DNA from 4 places in the Halomonas sp. hl-4 genome. Region 1 is predicted to be linked to each of the others. Evidence: predicted binding sites of a transcription regulator. Region 1 holds the regulator's gene; each other region holds the start of a gene.

Region 1 (4,470 bases):
CCGTGTATTGTAAGCCCAGCTCGCGGTGACGTAACTGTACCTCACCTGCTTGCCCGGCGAGGCGCTGCGCCAGTTGTTCAACCATATACACTGAGCGATGCTGACCCCCGGTACATCCTATCGCGACGGTCATGTAGCTGCGCTGGCTGTTTTGGTACGCCGGAAGCCAGCGTTCAAGCCACGCCTGAATATCGCTGGCCATGTCATCGACCAGGGGATAGTTAGCTAAAAACGCAATTATATCGGCGTCGCGGCCAGTAGACGAGCGCAGAGAGGGATCCCAGTAAGGATTAGGCAGGCAGCGCACGTCGAAAACGATATCGGCATCGAGCGGCACACCGCGCTTATAGCCGAATGACTCAAAGGTCAGCGTTAGCTGATCACGTCGCTGATGCGCTACCTGGTCGGTGATACGACGACGAAGATCGTGTACCGACAGGCGCGATGTATCGATAGTGAGATCGGCGAGGTCACGTATTTCGTGCAGCGTTTGCTCTTCTTGATCAATGGCTTCTTCAAGCGTGAGCGTGCTATTGCGTGTTAAAGGGTGGCGCCTTCGAGTAGCCGAATAGCGCTCCAGCAAAATACGTGCATCGGTGGTCAGATATACAATCTGACACTTGATGGTACGTTGGCGAAGCTCTTCGAGAAGCTTGGGAAGCTTAGCAAGCGCGCCCGGCAGATTGCGCGCATCAATGCTAACCGCCAGATGGGTGCGTTCCCCCTGGTCGCGTAGCTCATCAATCAGCGAGTCCAGTAGCATGGCTGGCAAATTATCAATGGCGTAATAGCCCAAATCTTCCAGCGCCTGTAAGGCAATTGATTTGCCTGACCCGGATCGTCCACTAATAATGACGAGTTGCATGAAGGCTCTCTTGCTTGCGGTCAAGTGACGTGGGTAACCAGCCAGAGTAAGACGTTAACTCAATCTATACCCACCGGACGTGCCAGCGGGTTACTGACTGGCTGCTTGGTCGCGTATCTTGGCGGAGATGAGATCCAGCAGTTCACGTTGACTGCCCGTTTTGCGTAGCTGCTGGCGTGTGTCGGCGTCGTTCATGATGGAAGCGACTTGGCCCAGCAAGGCCAAATGCGTGTCGTCCGCTTCTTCGGGCACAAGTAGGACAAACACCAAATCCACCGGATCGCCGTCAATTGCATCGAAGTCGACCGCTTCATTGAGTTTGAGAAAGCCCGCGATAGGCGATTCACAGTGTGGGCTTCGCGCATGAGGAATCGCCACACCGTTGCCAATTCCCGTGCTGCCCAGGCGTTCACGCCCAATCAAGCGACTGAATACTTCCTGGCTATCGAGGCTTGGGATGTTTTGCGCGATGAAGGTGCTGAAAAACTCCAGCACCCGTTTTTTACTGCCCCCAGGCACATCGTAGAGAACGCGCTCCGGGGGGAGGATAGTGGCCAACGTCATTGAATTAACGCACGCCTGCGCCTTGGGCGCGGGCTTGTGCTTTTTCCTTATGCTTAACGAGTTGCCTATCGATTTTGTCCGCTAGGGCGTCAATGGCGGCGTACATATCATTATCAAGGGCTTCGGCGTGCAAGTCAGCACCTGCTGCGTGCAACGTGCAGGCCGCTTGTTGGCGCTCTTTTTCAACCGAAAGCGTTACCTGCACGGTGGTAATGTTGTCGTAATGGCGCTCGACGCGTTCCAACTTTTCGTTGACATAGTCACGCAAGGCGTCAGTCAGTTCCACATGATGACCGGTGATATTGACTTGCATTGACGTACTCCTTATCCATCGGACTGTTCTTCGATTGTAACCCTTTTTGCCGTTAAGCAAAGCCCTTGTGATGAGTTTCCGTTTATCTAACGCAAACGACGTCGCTCGCTGGATGAGGGAATGCCCATGCCTTCTCGATATTTGGCAACAGTGCGGCGTGCCACGTGGATGCCGACGTCTTCCAGTAGAGTCACTAAACGGCTGTCCGACAGTGGTTTGCCGGAGGGCTCTTCCTGAATTAATTTTTTGAGCCGTGCACGAATCGCCGTACTGGAGTGGCTGTCACCGTCTTGACCGCTTATTTGGCTGGAGAAGAAGTATTTAAGCTCGAAAATACCCCTTGGGGTATGGATGAATTTCTGGGTGGTGACGCGAGAAATCGTCGACTCGTGCATCTCTACCGCATCCGCAATATCCGCCAGAATAAGCGGCTTCATGGCTTCTTCGCCCTGCTCTAAAAAGCCGATTTGGCGAGTGATGATTTCGCGGCCGACACGCAGTAGCGTGTCGTTGCGGCTGGAAAGGCTTTTGATCAGCCAGCGGGCTTCCTGTAAGTGGTCTTTGAGGAATTGGTTATCCTGGCTTTTGTCGGCGCGCTTAATCAGGCTGGCGTAGTCGGGTTGAATCCTGAGCTTAGGCAGCGCCTCTGGATTGAGCTCAAGGTGCCAGCCTTCGTTATCGTGGCGAACCACTAGATCGGGGATCACATAGCTGTCGTCAGTGGCGCTATAAGCGCTGCCAGGGCGCGGGTCAAGGCTGCGGATGAGCTGGACGACCTCGTCTAGCTGCGCATCGTCGAGGCTTAATCGTCGCTTGAGTAGACGTTGATCATTTTTGCCCAAGGCTTCCAGAAACTGGCGCACCAAACGCCGCGCGGGAATCAATAACGGCGTATCGTCGGGTAGCGTGGCGAGCTGAAGCATCAGGCACTCGCGAAGATCACGGGCGAACACGCCGGTGGGCTCAAACTGTTGAAGCCGTAACAAGATGGTTTCAACCTCACGCTGGCTGAGCCCTTCCACGCCTTGGGCGCGCAGCCCTTCGCGGATATCGTTGAGTGGTTGGGTGAGGTAGCCGTTTGTATCGAGAGCATCAATCAGGCTCTCGGCAACCAGCTGTTCGCGGCTGCTTAAGTCGGTCATGGCCAGTTGCCAGAGGAGGTGGCCGTGTAGGCTTTGCCCCGCCGCTTGGCGTTCAAAGTCAGGGCCCTCACCACTCGAGCTGCCGGTACTGCCCGTGTCCTGGTAGGTATCCGACCAGTCACTGTCGACGGAGAGCTCTGTGGGGATGCTGTCTGCCCATTCAGCTTCTTCCGGCTCGCTGGCGGCTTGTTCGCTGAACTCATCCTCCTGCTCAAGCATGGGGTTGGCGTCCAGCGCTTGCTGAATTTCCTGGCGTAAATCGAGCGTTGATAGCTGCAGCAGAGCAATTGCCTGCTGCAGCTGAGGTGTCATGGTGAGCTGGGTGCCAATTCGCAGTTGAAGAGAAGCTTTCATGACCATCAGAGAACCATTCGGTTATCGGAAAGCATCCACCCTAGTGCGAGTTTTGTTTTGGTGCAAGTGCAATAAGCATGCCACCGGCAATAAATATGCCATTGATAGCTTTACAGACGGAAATCAGCGCCTAAGTAAACGTCGCGCACTTCTTGATTGTCAAGAATGGCGTTTGGTGTGCCGCTGGCAATAATGTGGCCATCGCCGACAATGTAGGCGATGTCGCATATATCCAGCGTTTCACGCACGTTGTGGTCGGTGATCAATACGCCAATGCCCCGGTCCTTCAATGCGCGGATGATCGACTTGATATCGCCCACTGAAATAGGGTCTACGCCCGCGAAGGGTTCATCGAGCAGAATAAATGCAGGCTCAGTGGCCAGTGACCTAGCGATTTCGACGCGCCGCCGTTCACCACCCGATAGGCTCATGCCCATATTGTCGCGGATATGGGTGATATGAAAATCCTCTAGCAGTGTTTCCAGACGAGCTTCGCGTCCGGCGCGGTCCAGGTCGCTTCGGGTCTGTAAAATGGCCATGATGTTATCGGCGACGGAAAGCTTGCGGAAAATAGACGCTTCTTGAGGTAAGTAGCCAATGCCTGCCTTGGCGCGCTCGTGCATAGGGGCGCGAGAAAGATCAAGGGTGTCGATGCCGACGCTGCCTGCATCTGCCTTGACCAAGCCGACAATCATATAGAACGAGGTGGTTTTACCCGCGCCGTTGGGGCCAAGCAAGCCCACAATGCTGCCTTGGGAGATGTCCAGGTTAATATCTTTTACGACGCGTCGGCGCTTATAGCTTTTTGCCAAATGGCGGGCGTGTAGCGTTCGAGTTGCGCTTTCGGCGGCAGCTACCATCGGGCTCTCCTTAGTCTTCGGGTTGCAGCGTCATGCGGATGCGTTGCGGCTCTTGGTTCTCAACATCGGAACGTGCTTCGACGACCTCGCGGTCGATGAAATAATCCAAACGTCCGCCGGTGAAGCGGTCGCCTTGTTGAATGATTTCTGCCTGGTCAATCAACTCAACCCGGCGCTCGGCGACGTGATAAATCACGCGCCGGCCCCAGCCTTCTATCGGGCCATCTTGGTCCTCGGGTTGCTGACGTAAATAGGCGCGATCACCCAGTGCCGTCGCCCGCGAGAGCTCGCCTTCTTCGTTACGTTGGATTTCAACTTCATCGCCTCTGATCAGCATATCTCCCTGGCGAACCTCTACGTCGCCGGTGTAAA
Region 2 (4,470 bases), 1.4 Mb from region 1:
GGGCATCCTCCACGCTTTTAATGCTGTCGATGCGCAACGTGGTGAGTTCGTACCAAGTTTCACCCAGCGAATCCGGTGTCTCAGGGTGCGTGGTACGTTGGCAGGCAATATCCCGCAAATGGCCAATACCCGAGAGCGTGCGTGGCGACAACTCCTGCTGCCAGTGCTGCTGTGCCTCCGAGGAGGCAAATTCCTCAAAGGTAGCAAAGCAACGTTGCTGATCGTTGATTAACTGACTAAGCAGCGCACTATGCGCATCGTCAAAATACCCTTGGGTAAAGCCAAAGGCACCACAGGCGCGTTCCTGGCCGGCTAATTCTTTGCCCTGCATTAGATGGAAAATGGCCACCAGGGCGCGGGTTATATCGGGGTCAACGGCCGTATCGGCGGCTTCGAAGACAATTGCCAGCAAGCCGCTGGTCAACTGATTGAATGCTTGGGTCGCCGCATCGGGGGTTATCGCAAACGTATCGATGGCGTGGCGCAGCGCGCTGAGCTCATCCAGGGCGGACCACACCGTGGCAATCCGACGTAGTAGGCGTGCGGCAGCCTGGGGGCGGGCTTCCTGGCTTAACGCTTCCAGGCGACGTCGCATCATCGCTTCAGCGTCCTGGCTATGCTGCCGGTAAGTGGCGCGGCGTTCCTTAAAACGGGCGCCATGAGAAACTAAAAAAATCGTCGATGCCCCCCGTTCACGTTGCAACATGTGAATAAAGTGGCTGATGTCGCCGACAATTTCACACGTTGTCGCAAGGTGGGTCAGGTTATCGATATCGCAGCGTTTGGCGGTTAACAGTAGCTGTTGAGCTGAAGACATAATGCGATTCCTTTGTGCTCACCGCCATTAGCTGCGCACTTTCAGAGAAAGTGCGCAGTAGGCGCTTTAGCGTAACGATAGGGCACCGGCCCCGGTGTCGTCGCCCACCGCATCCTGGTAGGCGGCTGCCTCTTCGGCTTCTTGTGCATCGCTGAACCGTACCAGCAAGACACATGAGGCCAACGCCAGTACGGCCAAGCCCAGATAAAAGAGGCCTTGTTGATAGGTCAAGCTTTCACTACGAAACAAGAATGCAGCGGATACCGCCCCCACGTTACCCCCCGCACCGACGATGCCAGCGACAGCCCCGAGAGCCTTTTTATTGATGAAGGGGACCACGCCATAGGTAGCGCCTTCAGCCATCTGCACAAACAGGCTAAAGACCAGCATGATACCAATCGCCCAGCTCAGAATATGCATCTGTGAGAAAGCTAACAACGCGATGCCTTCGCAAATCAGCGCAATAAACAACCAGCGTACGCGACCCTTTAGCCCGCCTTGTTTGGCAAATAAGTCGGAAAATATGCCACCCAGAGTGCGTGCAAAAATATTCATCAAACCAAACAGTCCGGCAATCATACCGGCGGTGGCCAGTGTCAGCTCAAAATTATCAAAAAAGTAGATGGCGGCGATATTGTTGATCGTCAGTTCTACGCCAAAACAAAGGCCATACACCACAAACAACGCCCAAACCCGGATATCTTTCGCCGCTGCGGTAAAGCATTGAAGTGCGCCATGCTCGCCGCTGGCAGGCGGAAGTTCACCTCGAGCGCGAAGCTCGTCAAAATTGCCGTTTGGAGCATCCTGGGTAAATAGCCAATAGGCAATACCGGTGCAGAATAGCACTACGCCCGGCACGACCATGGCCAAACGCCAGCCTAGCGCTTCGTTAACACCCAACATTAACATGCCGGAAAAAATCAACGGCATAACGATCTGGGTGGTGCCGCCGCCTAGGTTGCCCCAACCAGCACTGGTGGCGTTAGCCGTGCCAACCACGTTGGGCGCAAACATGATAGAGGTGTGGTATTGGGTGATCACGAACGACGCACCGATGGCGCCGATGGCCAAACGCGCGATGAGAAAGCTTTCAAAGCTATCGGCCAGGCCAATGCCCATCACTGGAATTGAGCCAAGCAAGAGTAAGCCTGAATAGGTTTTGCGCGGCCCTAAACGGTCACACAGTACGCCAATTACCAAACGTACAATCACGGTGATCGCGACAGAAGCGATGATGGTGTTGCCGATTTGCGTCTGAGTAAGCGCTAAATCTTCCCGCACCACTGCCATGAGTGGGGCGATACCAAACCAGCCAAAAAAGCACAGGTGGAAAGCAAACCAGGAAAAGTGAAACGCGCGCATTTGCGGCGTAGAGAAATTGAGCAACCGAATGCGGTTGGCTTTATTGCGAATATCCATGGGATGGCCTCACGGGTCTTGTTACGAGTTCAATACCCTGCACATCAATTGCACAGCGTCATTGGTTAACGAGAACATGCCTTCGCCATTGAAGGTCAGGTTCGACGCACTCGTACCCGGTTGGGCCTGGTCCACGCCTACCACCACTGGTTAAAACGAAGCAAATTTTTTGCCACTAAATAAATTTATTATTTTTATCAGTAGTTTATTTTTAACAAAAAGATAGGCGTAAGCTTTTTTACAACGCATATGCTGCATTGTTGGGCATTGTTTAACCCGCCATGTCTTATATTGGTGCCGAAGAAGGCGCCGAGCTGTCGTCTAAATAGACATCGTCGAGATCCAGCGTGGAGCGCTTTCCTAGCGCGTCAATATTTTCCTCCAGCCAGTGGTCTGCGGCTGCGCGGCCTTGCTCAAATAGGTGGCGCAGAAAAGGCCACTCGGCGTTAAGCTTGCTGGATACTGAAAGCTTCTGTAATGCGCCTTCGCCGCTGATGCGGTGAAACAATGCCTGCTGATAGCAATTCTCGATACCTTGGGCATCAAGCACCTGCTTAAGCATAGCGATCATGCGCACTTCTTTAATCAGCGCTGAATTGAAGGTGATTTCGTTGAGCCGATTCATAATGCTCGACGCTGTGGTGGGAATGGTATCGCGTCGAATGGGGTTGATCTGGACAAGCAATATATCTCGCGCGTTACATTCCTCCATCAGTGGAAACAGCGCCGGATTGCCCATATAGCCACCATCCCAATAGGCCTCTCCGTTAATTTCAACGGCCTGGAAAACAAACGGCAGGCAGGCGGAGGCCATGACGGCCTCAAGGCTCATCTCTTGCCGACGAAACACTCGCTGCTTGCCAGTACGTACGTTAGTGGCGGTCACGAAGAGCTTCAACTGCTCGCATCGGCGCACCCGCTCAAAGTCGATTCGCTCGGCGACAATTTCGCGCAGCGGATTCACATTAAGTGGATTGAATTGATATGGCGAGACCAGGCGGCTCATAAGGTCCATGGCAATATAGCCAGGTGAATGCTCCAGGCTCCAGTTGCCTGTCAACTTATCCAGCGGTGAGCGGCGAATAGGACTTGACATGCCCGCACGGCTAACGGCTTGCCAGAAATCGTGCAACGCCTCACGGGCGGTTTCTTTGTCGCCCCGCGTAAGCGCGTCGGCCATGACCACGCCGTTCATCGCGCCAGCGCTAGTGCCGCTGATGCCCTCTATCTCGACCCGTGAGTCCGCCAGTAAGCGGTCAATGACGCCCCACGTAAAGGCTCCGTGAGAACTTCCGCCCTGTAATGCTAAGTCTAACGATTTGGGTTGAGCCATCGGCTTGCCTCCCGTGTGGTTGGCAGTAAAAGAAATTGCTAAGCGGCTACCAGCATGGCACATCGCAGCAATTAACCGTTACCAAGCAAGCTATTTAGTCCTTAAGCCTCTTAGCGTATCTGGCAAAGTGAGACGGTGTTCGCCCATATAAAATAAAAACTAATTTTATATTGATGTTGTTCAGTAAGTATCTATTTTTAATGCAAATATATAGGGCCGCACCCAGTCTTGAAGAGTGGGCGTGCTAGGTTTTAGACGTTCAAGCTTTTATTTAGCGTTGGGCGAGCGAAGGCGTGTTAGGACAGTTAATGACCTGGGAGGTGGCCAACCATTCCTGGTCAGGGTAATAGGCAAAGACGTAGTGATCGCCTTTCAGGCTGTCAATCAAGGGATAGGTCACTTCTTCGCGAACCGCTGGGCAACCATGGCTGCGACCCAGCCGGCCAGTTTGATCAATAAAGGCTTCACTGACGTAGTCGGCGCCGTGAATCACGATGGCCCGTTCAAAGGCGTTATCATTAACGTTGGCTTCTAAGCCTTCAAGGCGCAGTGAATAGCCGTTGCGTCCGTAGTAGCTATTCATCGTTTTAAACAATCCAATGCTCGATTGGTGGCTGTTGGGGATATTGGAAAACGTTTCCGCCTCTGCGTCCCCAGAACCTTGCCCGTGGGATACCAGCTCTTGAAACATCAGTTCGTGCTGGGACAGGTCAAACACCCATAGACGGGGCTCGGTTGACGGTAGCGAGTAATCGATCACCGCTAAGCGCTCGGCGTTAGGGTCGCGACAGCTAAGCGCTTGAGCAGCAAGGCGCAGCGCCTCTGGGCTAGCGCTTGGGGCAAGTTGCAGCAGTTGGTGGTGTAACGGAATCACGCCGTTAGGTGGGGCGGCATCAACTTG
Region 3 (4,470 bases), 1.3 Mb from region 1:
TCCCTGGGGGCGGGTGATCGTGACCTCAGTAGCCATTGCTGTCTATGCTGCCTTGCTGGTGCCGCTGGGGTTTGTGCTGGCCTCCGGACTGCTCTCTGTGGGCTTAACACATTATTACGGCTATCGTCGCCACAGTATTAATATCGCCTGTTCACTGAGTGTTGTGCTGGGTCTTTACCTAGTCATGACGAAAGTGATGGACGTCTATTTGCCGACCGGTGTGCTGCCGTTTTAACTGAGCCGTTTGAGTCGACTCGCATGGTGGGTCGTCGGGAGTAAATCCTATGGAAGCGTTTAATAATCTTATGTACGGCTTTGGCATCGCGCTTGAGCCGATCAATATCGCCTATGTTTTTGCCGGTGTGTTTGCCGGGACGATTATCGGTATGCTGCCGGGGCTGGGGCCGATCAGCGCGTTGGCCCTGATGATTCCGATTACCTTTTCCATGGACCCTTCCTCAGGACTTATCTTGATGGCCGGGGTTTATTATGGGGCTATTTTTGGCGGTTCTACGTCGTCGATTCTGCTTAACGCCCCTGGCGTGGCGGGCACCGTGGCGACCTCGTTTGACGGTTACCCGATGGCTAAAAAAGGTCAGGCGGGTAAAGCCCTGGCGATTGCAGCCTACGCCTCTTTTACCGGCGGAACGGTGTCGGTTATTTTCCTGATGTTAGTGGCCCCGCTGCTTTCCAAAGTAGCAGTTAGCTTTGGCCCACCGGAATATTTTGCACTAATGGCACTGGGCCTGACCGCCGTGGTATCGCTGTCGGATAAATCGCTGGTCAAGGGGCTGATTGCCGCCGTGGTGGGGGTGATCATTTCGATTGTGGGCATTGATATGCAGACCGGCACGGAGCGTTTCACGTTCGGTTCCGCCCACCTGTTGGATGGCATTGATTTTCTGGTGGTCGCACTGGGTGTTTTTGCCCTGGCCGAGGTGTTTTACATGCTGCTGCGCGGTGGTGGCGGTAAGGAAAAGCCACGCAACGCCATTGGCTCGTTAAAGCTTTCGCGGGCTGAAGTGAAGGAAATCGCGGGCCCGGTAGGTCGCAGCTCGGTGCTCGGGTTTTTCACTGGGGTGCTTCCAGGGGCTGGGGCCACCATTGGCTCGTTTTTGGGCTACAGCATGGAGAAGCGTCTGGCCAAAGATGGCGACACCTTTGGGACCGGTAATATTAAAGGCGTGGCCGCCCCTGAGGCCGCCAACAACGCTGCCTGTACCGGGTCCTTTGTGCCGCTGCTCACCCTTGGTGTGCCCGGCTCGGGTACCACGGCGGTCTTGCTGGGTGCACTTTTGGTGATGGGCGTTAACCCAGGGCCGGCGATGATGGAGCAGCGCCCCGATGTGTTCTGGGGGGTCGTTGCGAGTATGTACATCGGCAACATCTTCCTGCTGGTGCTCAACCTGCCGCTGATTCCGCTGATCGCCAAGATACTCGACCTGCCACGCCCGCTGCTGCTGTCGATGATTCTTATCTTCTGCATGATTGGTGTTTATGGGCTGAGCTTTAGCGTGTTCGATCTGTTCCTACTGCTTGGCTTCGGCCTGATCGGTTTGGGTATGCGACTGTTTGGCTTCCCGGCAGCGCCATTGATTCTGGCGCTGATTCTAGGCAGCCTGATGGAAGAGTCCATGCGCCGCGCGCTGCAAATCTCCGGCGGCGATTGGGGCATCTTTATCGCTAAGCCGATTTCTCTGGGATTGTTGTCCTTGGCATTGCTCTCACTGTTCATGCCGCTGGTGAAGAAGCTCCGCAAACGCAAGGCGGTAAATAGCTAGGAAGGTATGACCAGATACGTTATCCAGCTAAGTTTGTGCATAACGTATACGTGTTAGGTAAAGCGCCCTGGGTGGTCCCTGGGGCGCTTTTTTAATGGGCGCCCGCTGATGGTGCGTTGAATGCTATTGGTGCATGGTTAGCGTGCGCTGATGGAGTGTGGGTGCGCTATTCTAGTGCATTTAGGCATTTTTGACTTTTTAAGCGTTAGCTTAAATAACTGATTATGCTTTTATAAATCGGCAATGTGCCACTCTGGCGCAACCCTTGCAAAAACTTGTTGCTAGTAGACGTATACCAGCGTTTTGCGCTTGGCATACGAGACCAATAAACAAGCCCCCAGCATAAGGGGTGCAAGGAGATTCAAGTGACCACTTTCCTACGCAAGACACACCCTAAGACCTCCCAAGTGTTCTCAACTGCCCTGCTAACCGCCGCTGTGATGGGGGCCAGCACGCAGGCCATCGCGCAGGACGATGACCCGATTAAAGTGGGTATTCTGCACTCCCTCTCTGGAACTATGGCGATCAGCGAGACGGTTCTTAAAGATACCGTTGAGCTGTTGATTGAACAGCAAAATGAAGAAGGCGGTCTGCTAGGCCGTGATATTGAAGCGGTAGTGGTGGACCCGGCTTCCGACTGGCCGCTATTTGCCGAGCGTGCCCGCGAGCTGCTTGAGCAGGAAGAGGTCGATGTCATCTTCGGCAACTGGACCTCGGTATCGCGCAAGTCGGTACTGCCGGTGGTGGAAGAACTCAACGGTCTGCTGTTCTACCCGGTGCAGTATGAAGGCGAAGAGTCTTCGGAAAACGTCTTCTACACCGGCGCCGCTCCCAACCAGCAGGCGATTCCAGCGGTTAACTATCTGAAAAATGAAGTGGGCGTGGAGCGTTGGGTGTTGGCCGGTACCGACTACGTTTACCCGCGTACTACCAACCGTATCCTCGAAGCCTATCTGAAAGAAGAATTTGGCGTGGCCGATGAAGACATCATGGTCAACTACACGCCCTTTGGTCACTCCGATTGGCAGAATATCGTCTCGGAAATCGGCCGCTTCGGCAGCGAAGGTAAGAAAACCGCCGTGGTCTCCACGGTTAACGGCGATGCCAACGTGCCGTTCTACCGCGAGCTAGGTAACCAGGGCATCGACGCGGCGGATATTCCTGTGGTTGCTTTCTCGGTAGGCGAGCAGGAACTGACCGGGATCGATACCGCACCGCTGGTCGGCCACCTGGCGGCCTGGAACTACTTCATGAGCGTGGATAGTGACGCCAACTACGACTTTATCGACGCCTGGATTGAGCATACCGGCGAAGACGACGCCGTGACCAACGACCCGATGGAAGCCCACTACATCGGCTTCAACATGTGGGTAGAGGCCGTGGAGAAAGCCGGTACAACCGATGTAGATGCGGTCAAGGAAGCGATTATTGGTGTGACCGTGCCCAACCTGTCGGGCGGTTCAGCGGCGATGATGCCTAACCACCACATCACCAAGCCGGTCATGATCGGGGAAATTCAGGATGACGGTCAGTTCGCCGTGGTTTGGGAAACACCCTCTACCGTTGCGGGCGATGCGTGGTCGGACTACCTGCCGGGCTCGCGGGACTTGATCAGCGACTGGCGTAAGCCGATGGAATGCGGCAACTACAACGTGGCGGAAAACCGCTGCATGGGCAGCGATGCCGAAGAGCAAGCGGAAGAAGCGCTCTCTGAGGAGTAATGTCCTGGGGGCGGCGTTCAGCCGCCCCTGCGTTGTTTTATCCGCTCACCTCATTCATTTACCTATGCGTCGCGTTGTGTTTGGCGACGTGTAGGGCACGCCACTCAAAGGATTAACCCATGAGGATCCCTTGCTATTCGTGGACGCCACGCGTCATGACAAGGATCGTCACCTGTCTCTTCATCAGCCTACTGGCCTGGCTACCCATGACGGTTCAGGCGCAGGAAGACGATGGTCAAGCCCTGCTGGAGGCGTTGGATACGCGCTCATTTGACGATAAATCAGAAGCTATTACCGCCATTATCGAAAGCGAGCACGAGCGTGCCGACGAGTGGCTGCAGGCGCTTCTGGACAGCGATTTACAGCGCCTGAAAGACGACGGCCGCTTCGTGATCGCAGTTGACAGTGCGGGGCTGGATGTCTCGATAGAAGACGCCTTAACCGGCGAGTCGATGGACGATGTGACCCGCCGCGACCTGGACCGCCTGACCATCAACAATGCGCTGCGAAGCCAGTTGCGCTCGGCGATTTCGCTGGTGGAGTTGTACGCTGGTGACCGCGACGCCCGCCTGGATGCGGCGGAGGGGCTGATTGGCGACGTCGAAGAAGATCAGGTTGAGCCGCTCACCAACCGGCTGGACGAAGAGCCTTCGGCGGCGGTACGCGACCGGTTGAATCAAGCCTTGGCGGTCTATCGCCTGAATCAGGGCGACGTCGAGGCAGTAGAGGTGCTGTCGGGCAGCCTGAATAGCAACATCCGGGTGGCGCTGAATCGCGCCGCCCAATCGGATGATCCGCTGGTGGTCGATGCGGCCACCGCCGCGCTGGCCGATATCGAGCAAAATCTCAAGATCAGTCGCGCTGCCGAAACGCTTTACTTCGGGCTCTCCATGGGGTCGGTGTTGGTGCTGGCAGCCATTGGCCTGGCAATTACCTTTGGCGTGATGGGTGTGATCAATATGGCCCAT
Region 4 (4,470 bases), 1.9 Mb from region 1:
TCGTGACCCACGCTCTATTGCCAAGCGTGCTGAGGCTTACTTACAGTCAACCGGTCTTGGCGACACCGCTTTCTTTGGTCCGGAGCCTGAGTTCTTTATTTTTGACGAAGTTCACTGGAAATCCGACATCCAGGGCGCCATGTACAAAATCACCTCTGAAGAAGGTGCATGGGCCACGGATAGCCAGGTAGAAGGCGGCAATTTAGGCCACCGCCCGCGCGTTAAAGGCGGCTACTTCCCGGTTCCGCCGGTAGACAGCTTCCATGATATCCGCGGTGCGATGTGTAATACCCTGGAGGCCATCGGCCAGTCGGTAGAAGTTCATCACCACGAAGTATCTAATGCCGGTCAGAACGAAATCGGCGTTAAGTTTAATACGCTGGTGAAGAAAGCCGACGAAGTGCAGGAAATGAAGTACGTGATCCACAATGTGGCGCACGCCTACGGCAAAACCGCTACCTTCATGCCAAAACCGCTGGTTGGCGATAACGGCTCTGGTATGCACGTTCACCAGTCGTTCTGGAAAGACGGTAACAACCAGTTCGCAGGTGATGAGTACGCGGGTCTTTCCGAGATGGCGCTGTACTATATTGGCGGTATCATCAAGCACGCCCGTGCACTGAACGCCTTCACTAATGCCTCTACCAACTCTTACAAGCGTTTGGTACCGGGCTTCGAAGCGCCGGTCATGTTGGCTTACAGTGCCCGTAACCGTTCGGCGTCGATTCGTATTCCGTATACGGCCAGCCCGAAAGGCAAGCGTGTTGAAACGCGCTTCCCTGATCCGACGGCTAACCCGTACCTGGCCTTCGCAGCGATGCTGATGGCCGGTATCGACGGTATCAAGAACAAGATCCACCCTGGCGATGCCATGGACAAAAATCTCTACGATCTGCCGCCGGAAGAAGGTAAATCGGTACCCACCGTGGCGAGCAGCCTGGATCAGGCGCTGGAAGCGCTGGACACCGATCGTGCATTCTTGACCGAAGGTGGCGTGTTCACCGACGAAATGATCGATGCCTACATCGAACTCAAAATGGAAGACGTGGAGCGTATTCGCATGACCACGCACCCGGTTGAGTTTGATATGTACTATAGCTGCTAAGAACAGCTGCTAATCTCACCTATGTGGTGCTGATAAGCCTAAACCCCGCCACGGCGGGGTTTTTTTGTTTAGGGGGACGCATGTGGCGCAAGGCGTTAATGAGGCAGGCTAGGGTGTACTGGGTAGCTGGCTTTGCTCTGCTGTTGGCGGCGGTGGCCGTGAACACGGCAGCCTCGTCGACGGTTTACCGAGCCGTGGATGAAAACGGCAACGTTACCTTTTCCGACACGCCAAGTGGCGGTGGCGAAGCGCTAGAGCTTGCCCCGCTGCCTGGATTGCCAAGCCAGTACGCGGATAGGCAAGAAAAGCCGCCTGCCGCCACATCGCCAGGTCAGCCCTTTATGCCCTACGATCGCTTTCAGATTCGCTCGCCTAGCGCGGGTGCTGAGGTGGACGCTAACACACCGGTGACGTTGAGTATTGCGCCTCAGCTTCGCGATGATCATCAGGTACAGCTACGCGTTAATGGCGAGCTTAGCCAGTCGGCGCTGCATAGCAATGTGTTCTGGCTGGCGAACCTGCCCGCCGGTCGGCATCAGCTTCAGGCGGAGCTATTGGATAGCCAAGGGCGTCGCCAGCATCGCACAACAGCGGTGACAATCGAAGTGGCAGATTAGCGCGAATGCGCCATTATGGTGCATAAGAAATCGGTGAGGGCACTGACCTGCGCTAAAACGGCACGCCATGCACCGCTACGCGGCGCAAGTGCCGTGCAGATCAGCGCGGAGGCATATTTGGCGCGCTTTTTGCAGTTCCCTCTACATCTTTCCAGCGGAAGGCTGAACCAAGATAATGGATGAGGCGACTTTGCAAGACATCACCATGCACCAACGTTTACTTGAACACCTTACGACGGCGGTGCTACTGCTGGATGGACGGCTTAACGTGTGCTGGATGAATCCCGCCGCTGAGGCGTTGCTGGCGGTTAGCCTGAGCCGTGTGCAAGGCATGAGCCTCGACGGGCTGCTGGGCGGTGATGAAAGCATTGATGACGTGCTGGCCAAGGCCCGGGATGCGTTTCATCCCTTTACCCAGCGCGAGGCGCGCATTACGCCGCTGAATAGTGAGACGCTGACCGTCGATTATACGGTGACGCCGCTCTCCGAGACGGAGTTATTGCTAGAGGTCGAGCCGCGTGATCGGCTGATGCAGATTTCCCGCGAGGAAGCGCTAACCACTCGCCAGGAAACCATCAAGGTACTGGCCCGCGGCCTCGCCCACGAAGTGAAAAACCCGCTGGGCGGCATTCGCGGGGCGGCGCAGTTGCTGGAGCGCGATCTCGACAACCCGTCGCTGCGCGAATATACCCACATCATTGTAGAAGAGGTCGACCGGCTGCGGGATCTGGTGGATTCCATGCTGGGCCCGAACTACATCGTCAAGCACGAGCCGGTCAACATCCACAAGGTACTGGAACGTGTTCGTTCGCTGTTGATCGCCGAGCACCCACACGTTGATATCCAACGCGATTACGACCCCAGCCTGCCGGATTTATCCGGTGATGAATCCCAGATGATCCAGGCGGTATTGAACGTGGCGCGCAATGCGGTGCAGGCGATGAGCGATGCCCAGACTCAACAGCCGACGCTTGTGCTGCGCACCCGTGCGCGTCGCCAGTTCACCCTGGGAGCCGAACGACATCGCCTGGTTAGCGAAGTAGGCGTGATTGATAACGGCCCCGGCATTCCCAGTGCGCTGCAAGAAACCCTGTTTTATCCGATGGTGTCAGGCCGCGCCGAAGGTAGCGGGCTTGGCCTGTCAATCGCCCAATCCATTTTGCACCAACATCAAGGACTGATCGAATGCGACTCACGCCCCGGACACACCGAATTTCGTCTATTGATTCCATTGGTTATTAATTCCACCGGAGAAGCGTCATGACTGAGCCTGCCCGTAATGATGTTGCGCGGGTCGTCATTGTTGACGATGATCGCGCGATTCGCTGGGTACTTGAACGCGCGCTGGCGCAACCCGATCTTGAGGTTGAATGTATCGAACGGGCCGACACAGCCCTTTCGCGCTTGCTCGAAAGCCCGCCGGATGTACTCGTCACTGATATTCGCATGCCGGGGATCGATGGCCTGGATTTAATGGGGCGTGTGCGTGAGGCGCACCCCGATTTACCGGTCATTGTGATGACCGCGCACTCCGATTTGGATAGCGCAGTGGCCTCCTATCAAGGCGGTGCATTCGAGTATCTGCCCAAGCCATTTGACGTTGATGAGGCCCTGGCTTTGGTGCGCCGCGCCATTGCGCATGCCCGTGAACGTCAGCGCCCGGTCAGCGTGCCAGAAGGGCTCAATGCGGAAATTATCGGCGAAGCGCCCGCCATGCAAGAGGTGTTCCGCGCGATTGGGCGGCTTTCTCACTCGCACATTACCGTACTGATCAACGGCGAATCAGGCACCGGTAAAGAGCGTGTTGCCGAGGCGCTACACCAGCACAGCCCCCGCCAAGGCAAGCCTTTTATTGCGCTGAACATGGCGGCGATTCCGCGTGACTTGATCGAGTCGGAGCTGTTCGGCCACGAGAAGGGGGCGTTTACCGGTGCGACGTCGCAGCGCCAGGGCCGCTTTGAACAAGCCAATGGTGGCACGCTGTTTTTAGATGAAATTGGCGATATGCCCGCCGAAACGCAAACGCGTTTGCTGCGTGTACTGGCCGACGGCGAGTTTTACCGGGTGGGGGGGCATACGCCAACGAAGGTCGATGTGCGCATTATCGCGGCCACCCACCAGAACCTTGAGTTACTGGTAGAAGATGGACGCTTCCGTGAAGACTTGTTCCACCGTCTAAACGTTATCCGCATTCACTTGCCGAAGCTTGCCGAACGACGCGAGGATATTCCGCGGCTGACGAGTCATTTCTTGGCCGAAGCGGCCAAAGAGCTGTCCACCGATATCAAAGTATTAACCCCTGAAGCCGAAGCCCACCTCACGCGCTTGCCCTGGCCGGGCAATGTCCGGCAGTTGGAAAACATCTGTCGCTGGCTGACGGTGATGGCCTCGGGGCGCGAAGTGCTGGTGGAAGACCTGCCGGCGGAGTTGCGCTCATCTAGCGCCTCGGAAACCAGCGCCTACGGTGATTGGCGTAGCGCGTTTCGTGATTGGGCAGACAACGCGCTGGCAGAAGGGCATACCCATCTACTGGAAGAAGCAGTGCCCGATTTTGAGCGAATTTTAATCGAGACAGCCCTTAAACATACCGGTGGTCGCAAAGGGGAAGCCGCTGAATTGCTGGGTTGGGGGCGAAATACCCTTACCCGTAAGCTGAAAACGCTCTTACCCGCGTTAGCGGACGAGTAGCCGCCGGCATATAAAAGTCGCCGGCGCTATGCGCCTTCTTTCTTCAGACGCTCAATTTCA

What was found. The regulator sigma-54, encoded in region 1, starts transcription at its own class of promoters, with help from an activator protein. The targets are predictions, from matches to a motif close to TGGCACNNNNNTTGCTNT.
Region 2: the regulator sigma-54 is predicted to act here: its motif matches at 2,394-2,411, upstream of CPH17_RS18165 (NarK family nitrate/nitrite MFS transporter).
Region 3: the regulator sigma-54 is predicted to act here: its motif matches at 2,036-2,053, upstream of urtA (urea ABC transporter substrate-binding protein).
Region 4: the regulator sigma-54 is predicted to act here: its motif matches at 1,841-1,858, upstream of glnL (nitrogen regulation protein NR(II)).

What each region holds. Positions count from the first base shown of each region.
Region 1 covers NZ_LT907845.1:1,016,804-1,021,273, reverse strand. The annotation lists gene rapZ (RNase adapter RapZ) at 1-865, opposite strand, end outside; gene CPH17_RS05045 (PTS sugar transporter subunit IIA) at 956-1,429, opposite strand; gene hpf (ribosome hibernation-promoting factor, HPF/YfiA family) at 1,434-1,742, opposite strand; gene CPH17_RS05035 (RNA polymerase factor sigma-54) at 1,829-3,244, opposite strand; gene lptB (LPS export ABC transporter ATP-binding protein) at 3,349-4,098, opposite strand; gene lptA (lipopolysaccharide transport periplasmic protein LptA) at 4,109-4,470, opposite strand, start outside.
Region 2 covers NZ_LT907845.1:3,885,293-3,889,762, forward strand. The annotation lists gene CPH17_RS18160 (nitrate regulatory protein) at 1-817, opposite strand, end outside; gene CPH17_RS18165 (NarK family nitrate/nitrite MFS transporter) at 884-2,236, opposite strand; gene CPH17_RS18170 (patatin-like phospholipase family protein) at 2,523-3,569, opposite strand; gene CPH17_RS18175 (murein L,D-transpeptidase catalytic domain family protein) at 3,841-4,470, opposite strand, start outside.
Region 3 covers NZ_LT907845.1:2,321,051-2,325,520, reverse strand. The annotation lists gene CPH17_RS11010 (tripartite tricarboxylate transporter TctB family protein) at 1-235, shown strand, start outside; gene CPH17_RS11005 (tripartite tricarboxylate transporter permease) at 285-1,781, shown strand; gene urtA (urea ABC transporter substrate-binding protein) at 2,147-3,502, shown strand; gene urtB (urea ABC transporter permease subunit UrtB) at 3,658-4,470, shown strand, end outside.
Region 4 covers NZ_LT907845.1:2,905,313-2,909,782, forward strand. The annotation lists gene glnA (glutamate--ammonia ligase) at 1-1,105, shown strand, start outside; gene CPH17_RS13805 (DUF4124 domain-containing protein) at 1,186-1,722, shown strand; gene glnL (nitrogen regulation protein NR(II)) at 1,928-2,986, shown strand; gene ntrC (nitrogen regulation protein NR(I)) at 2,983-4,410, shown strand; gene CPH17_RS19975 (DUF6435 family protein) at 4,437-4,470, opposite strand, start outside.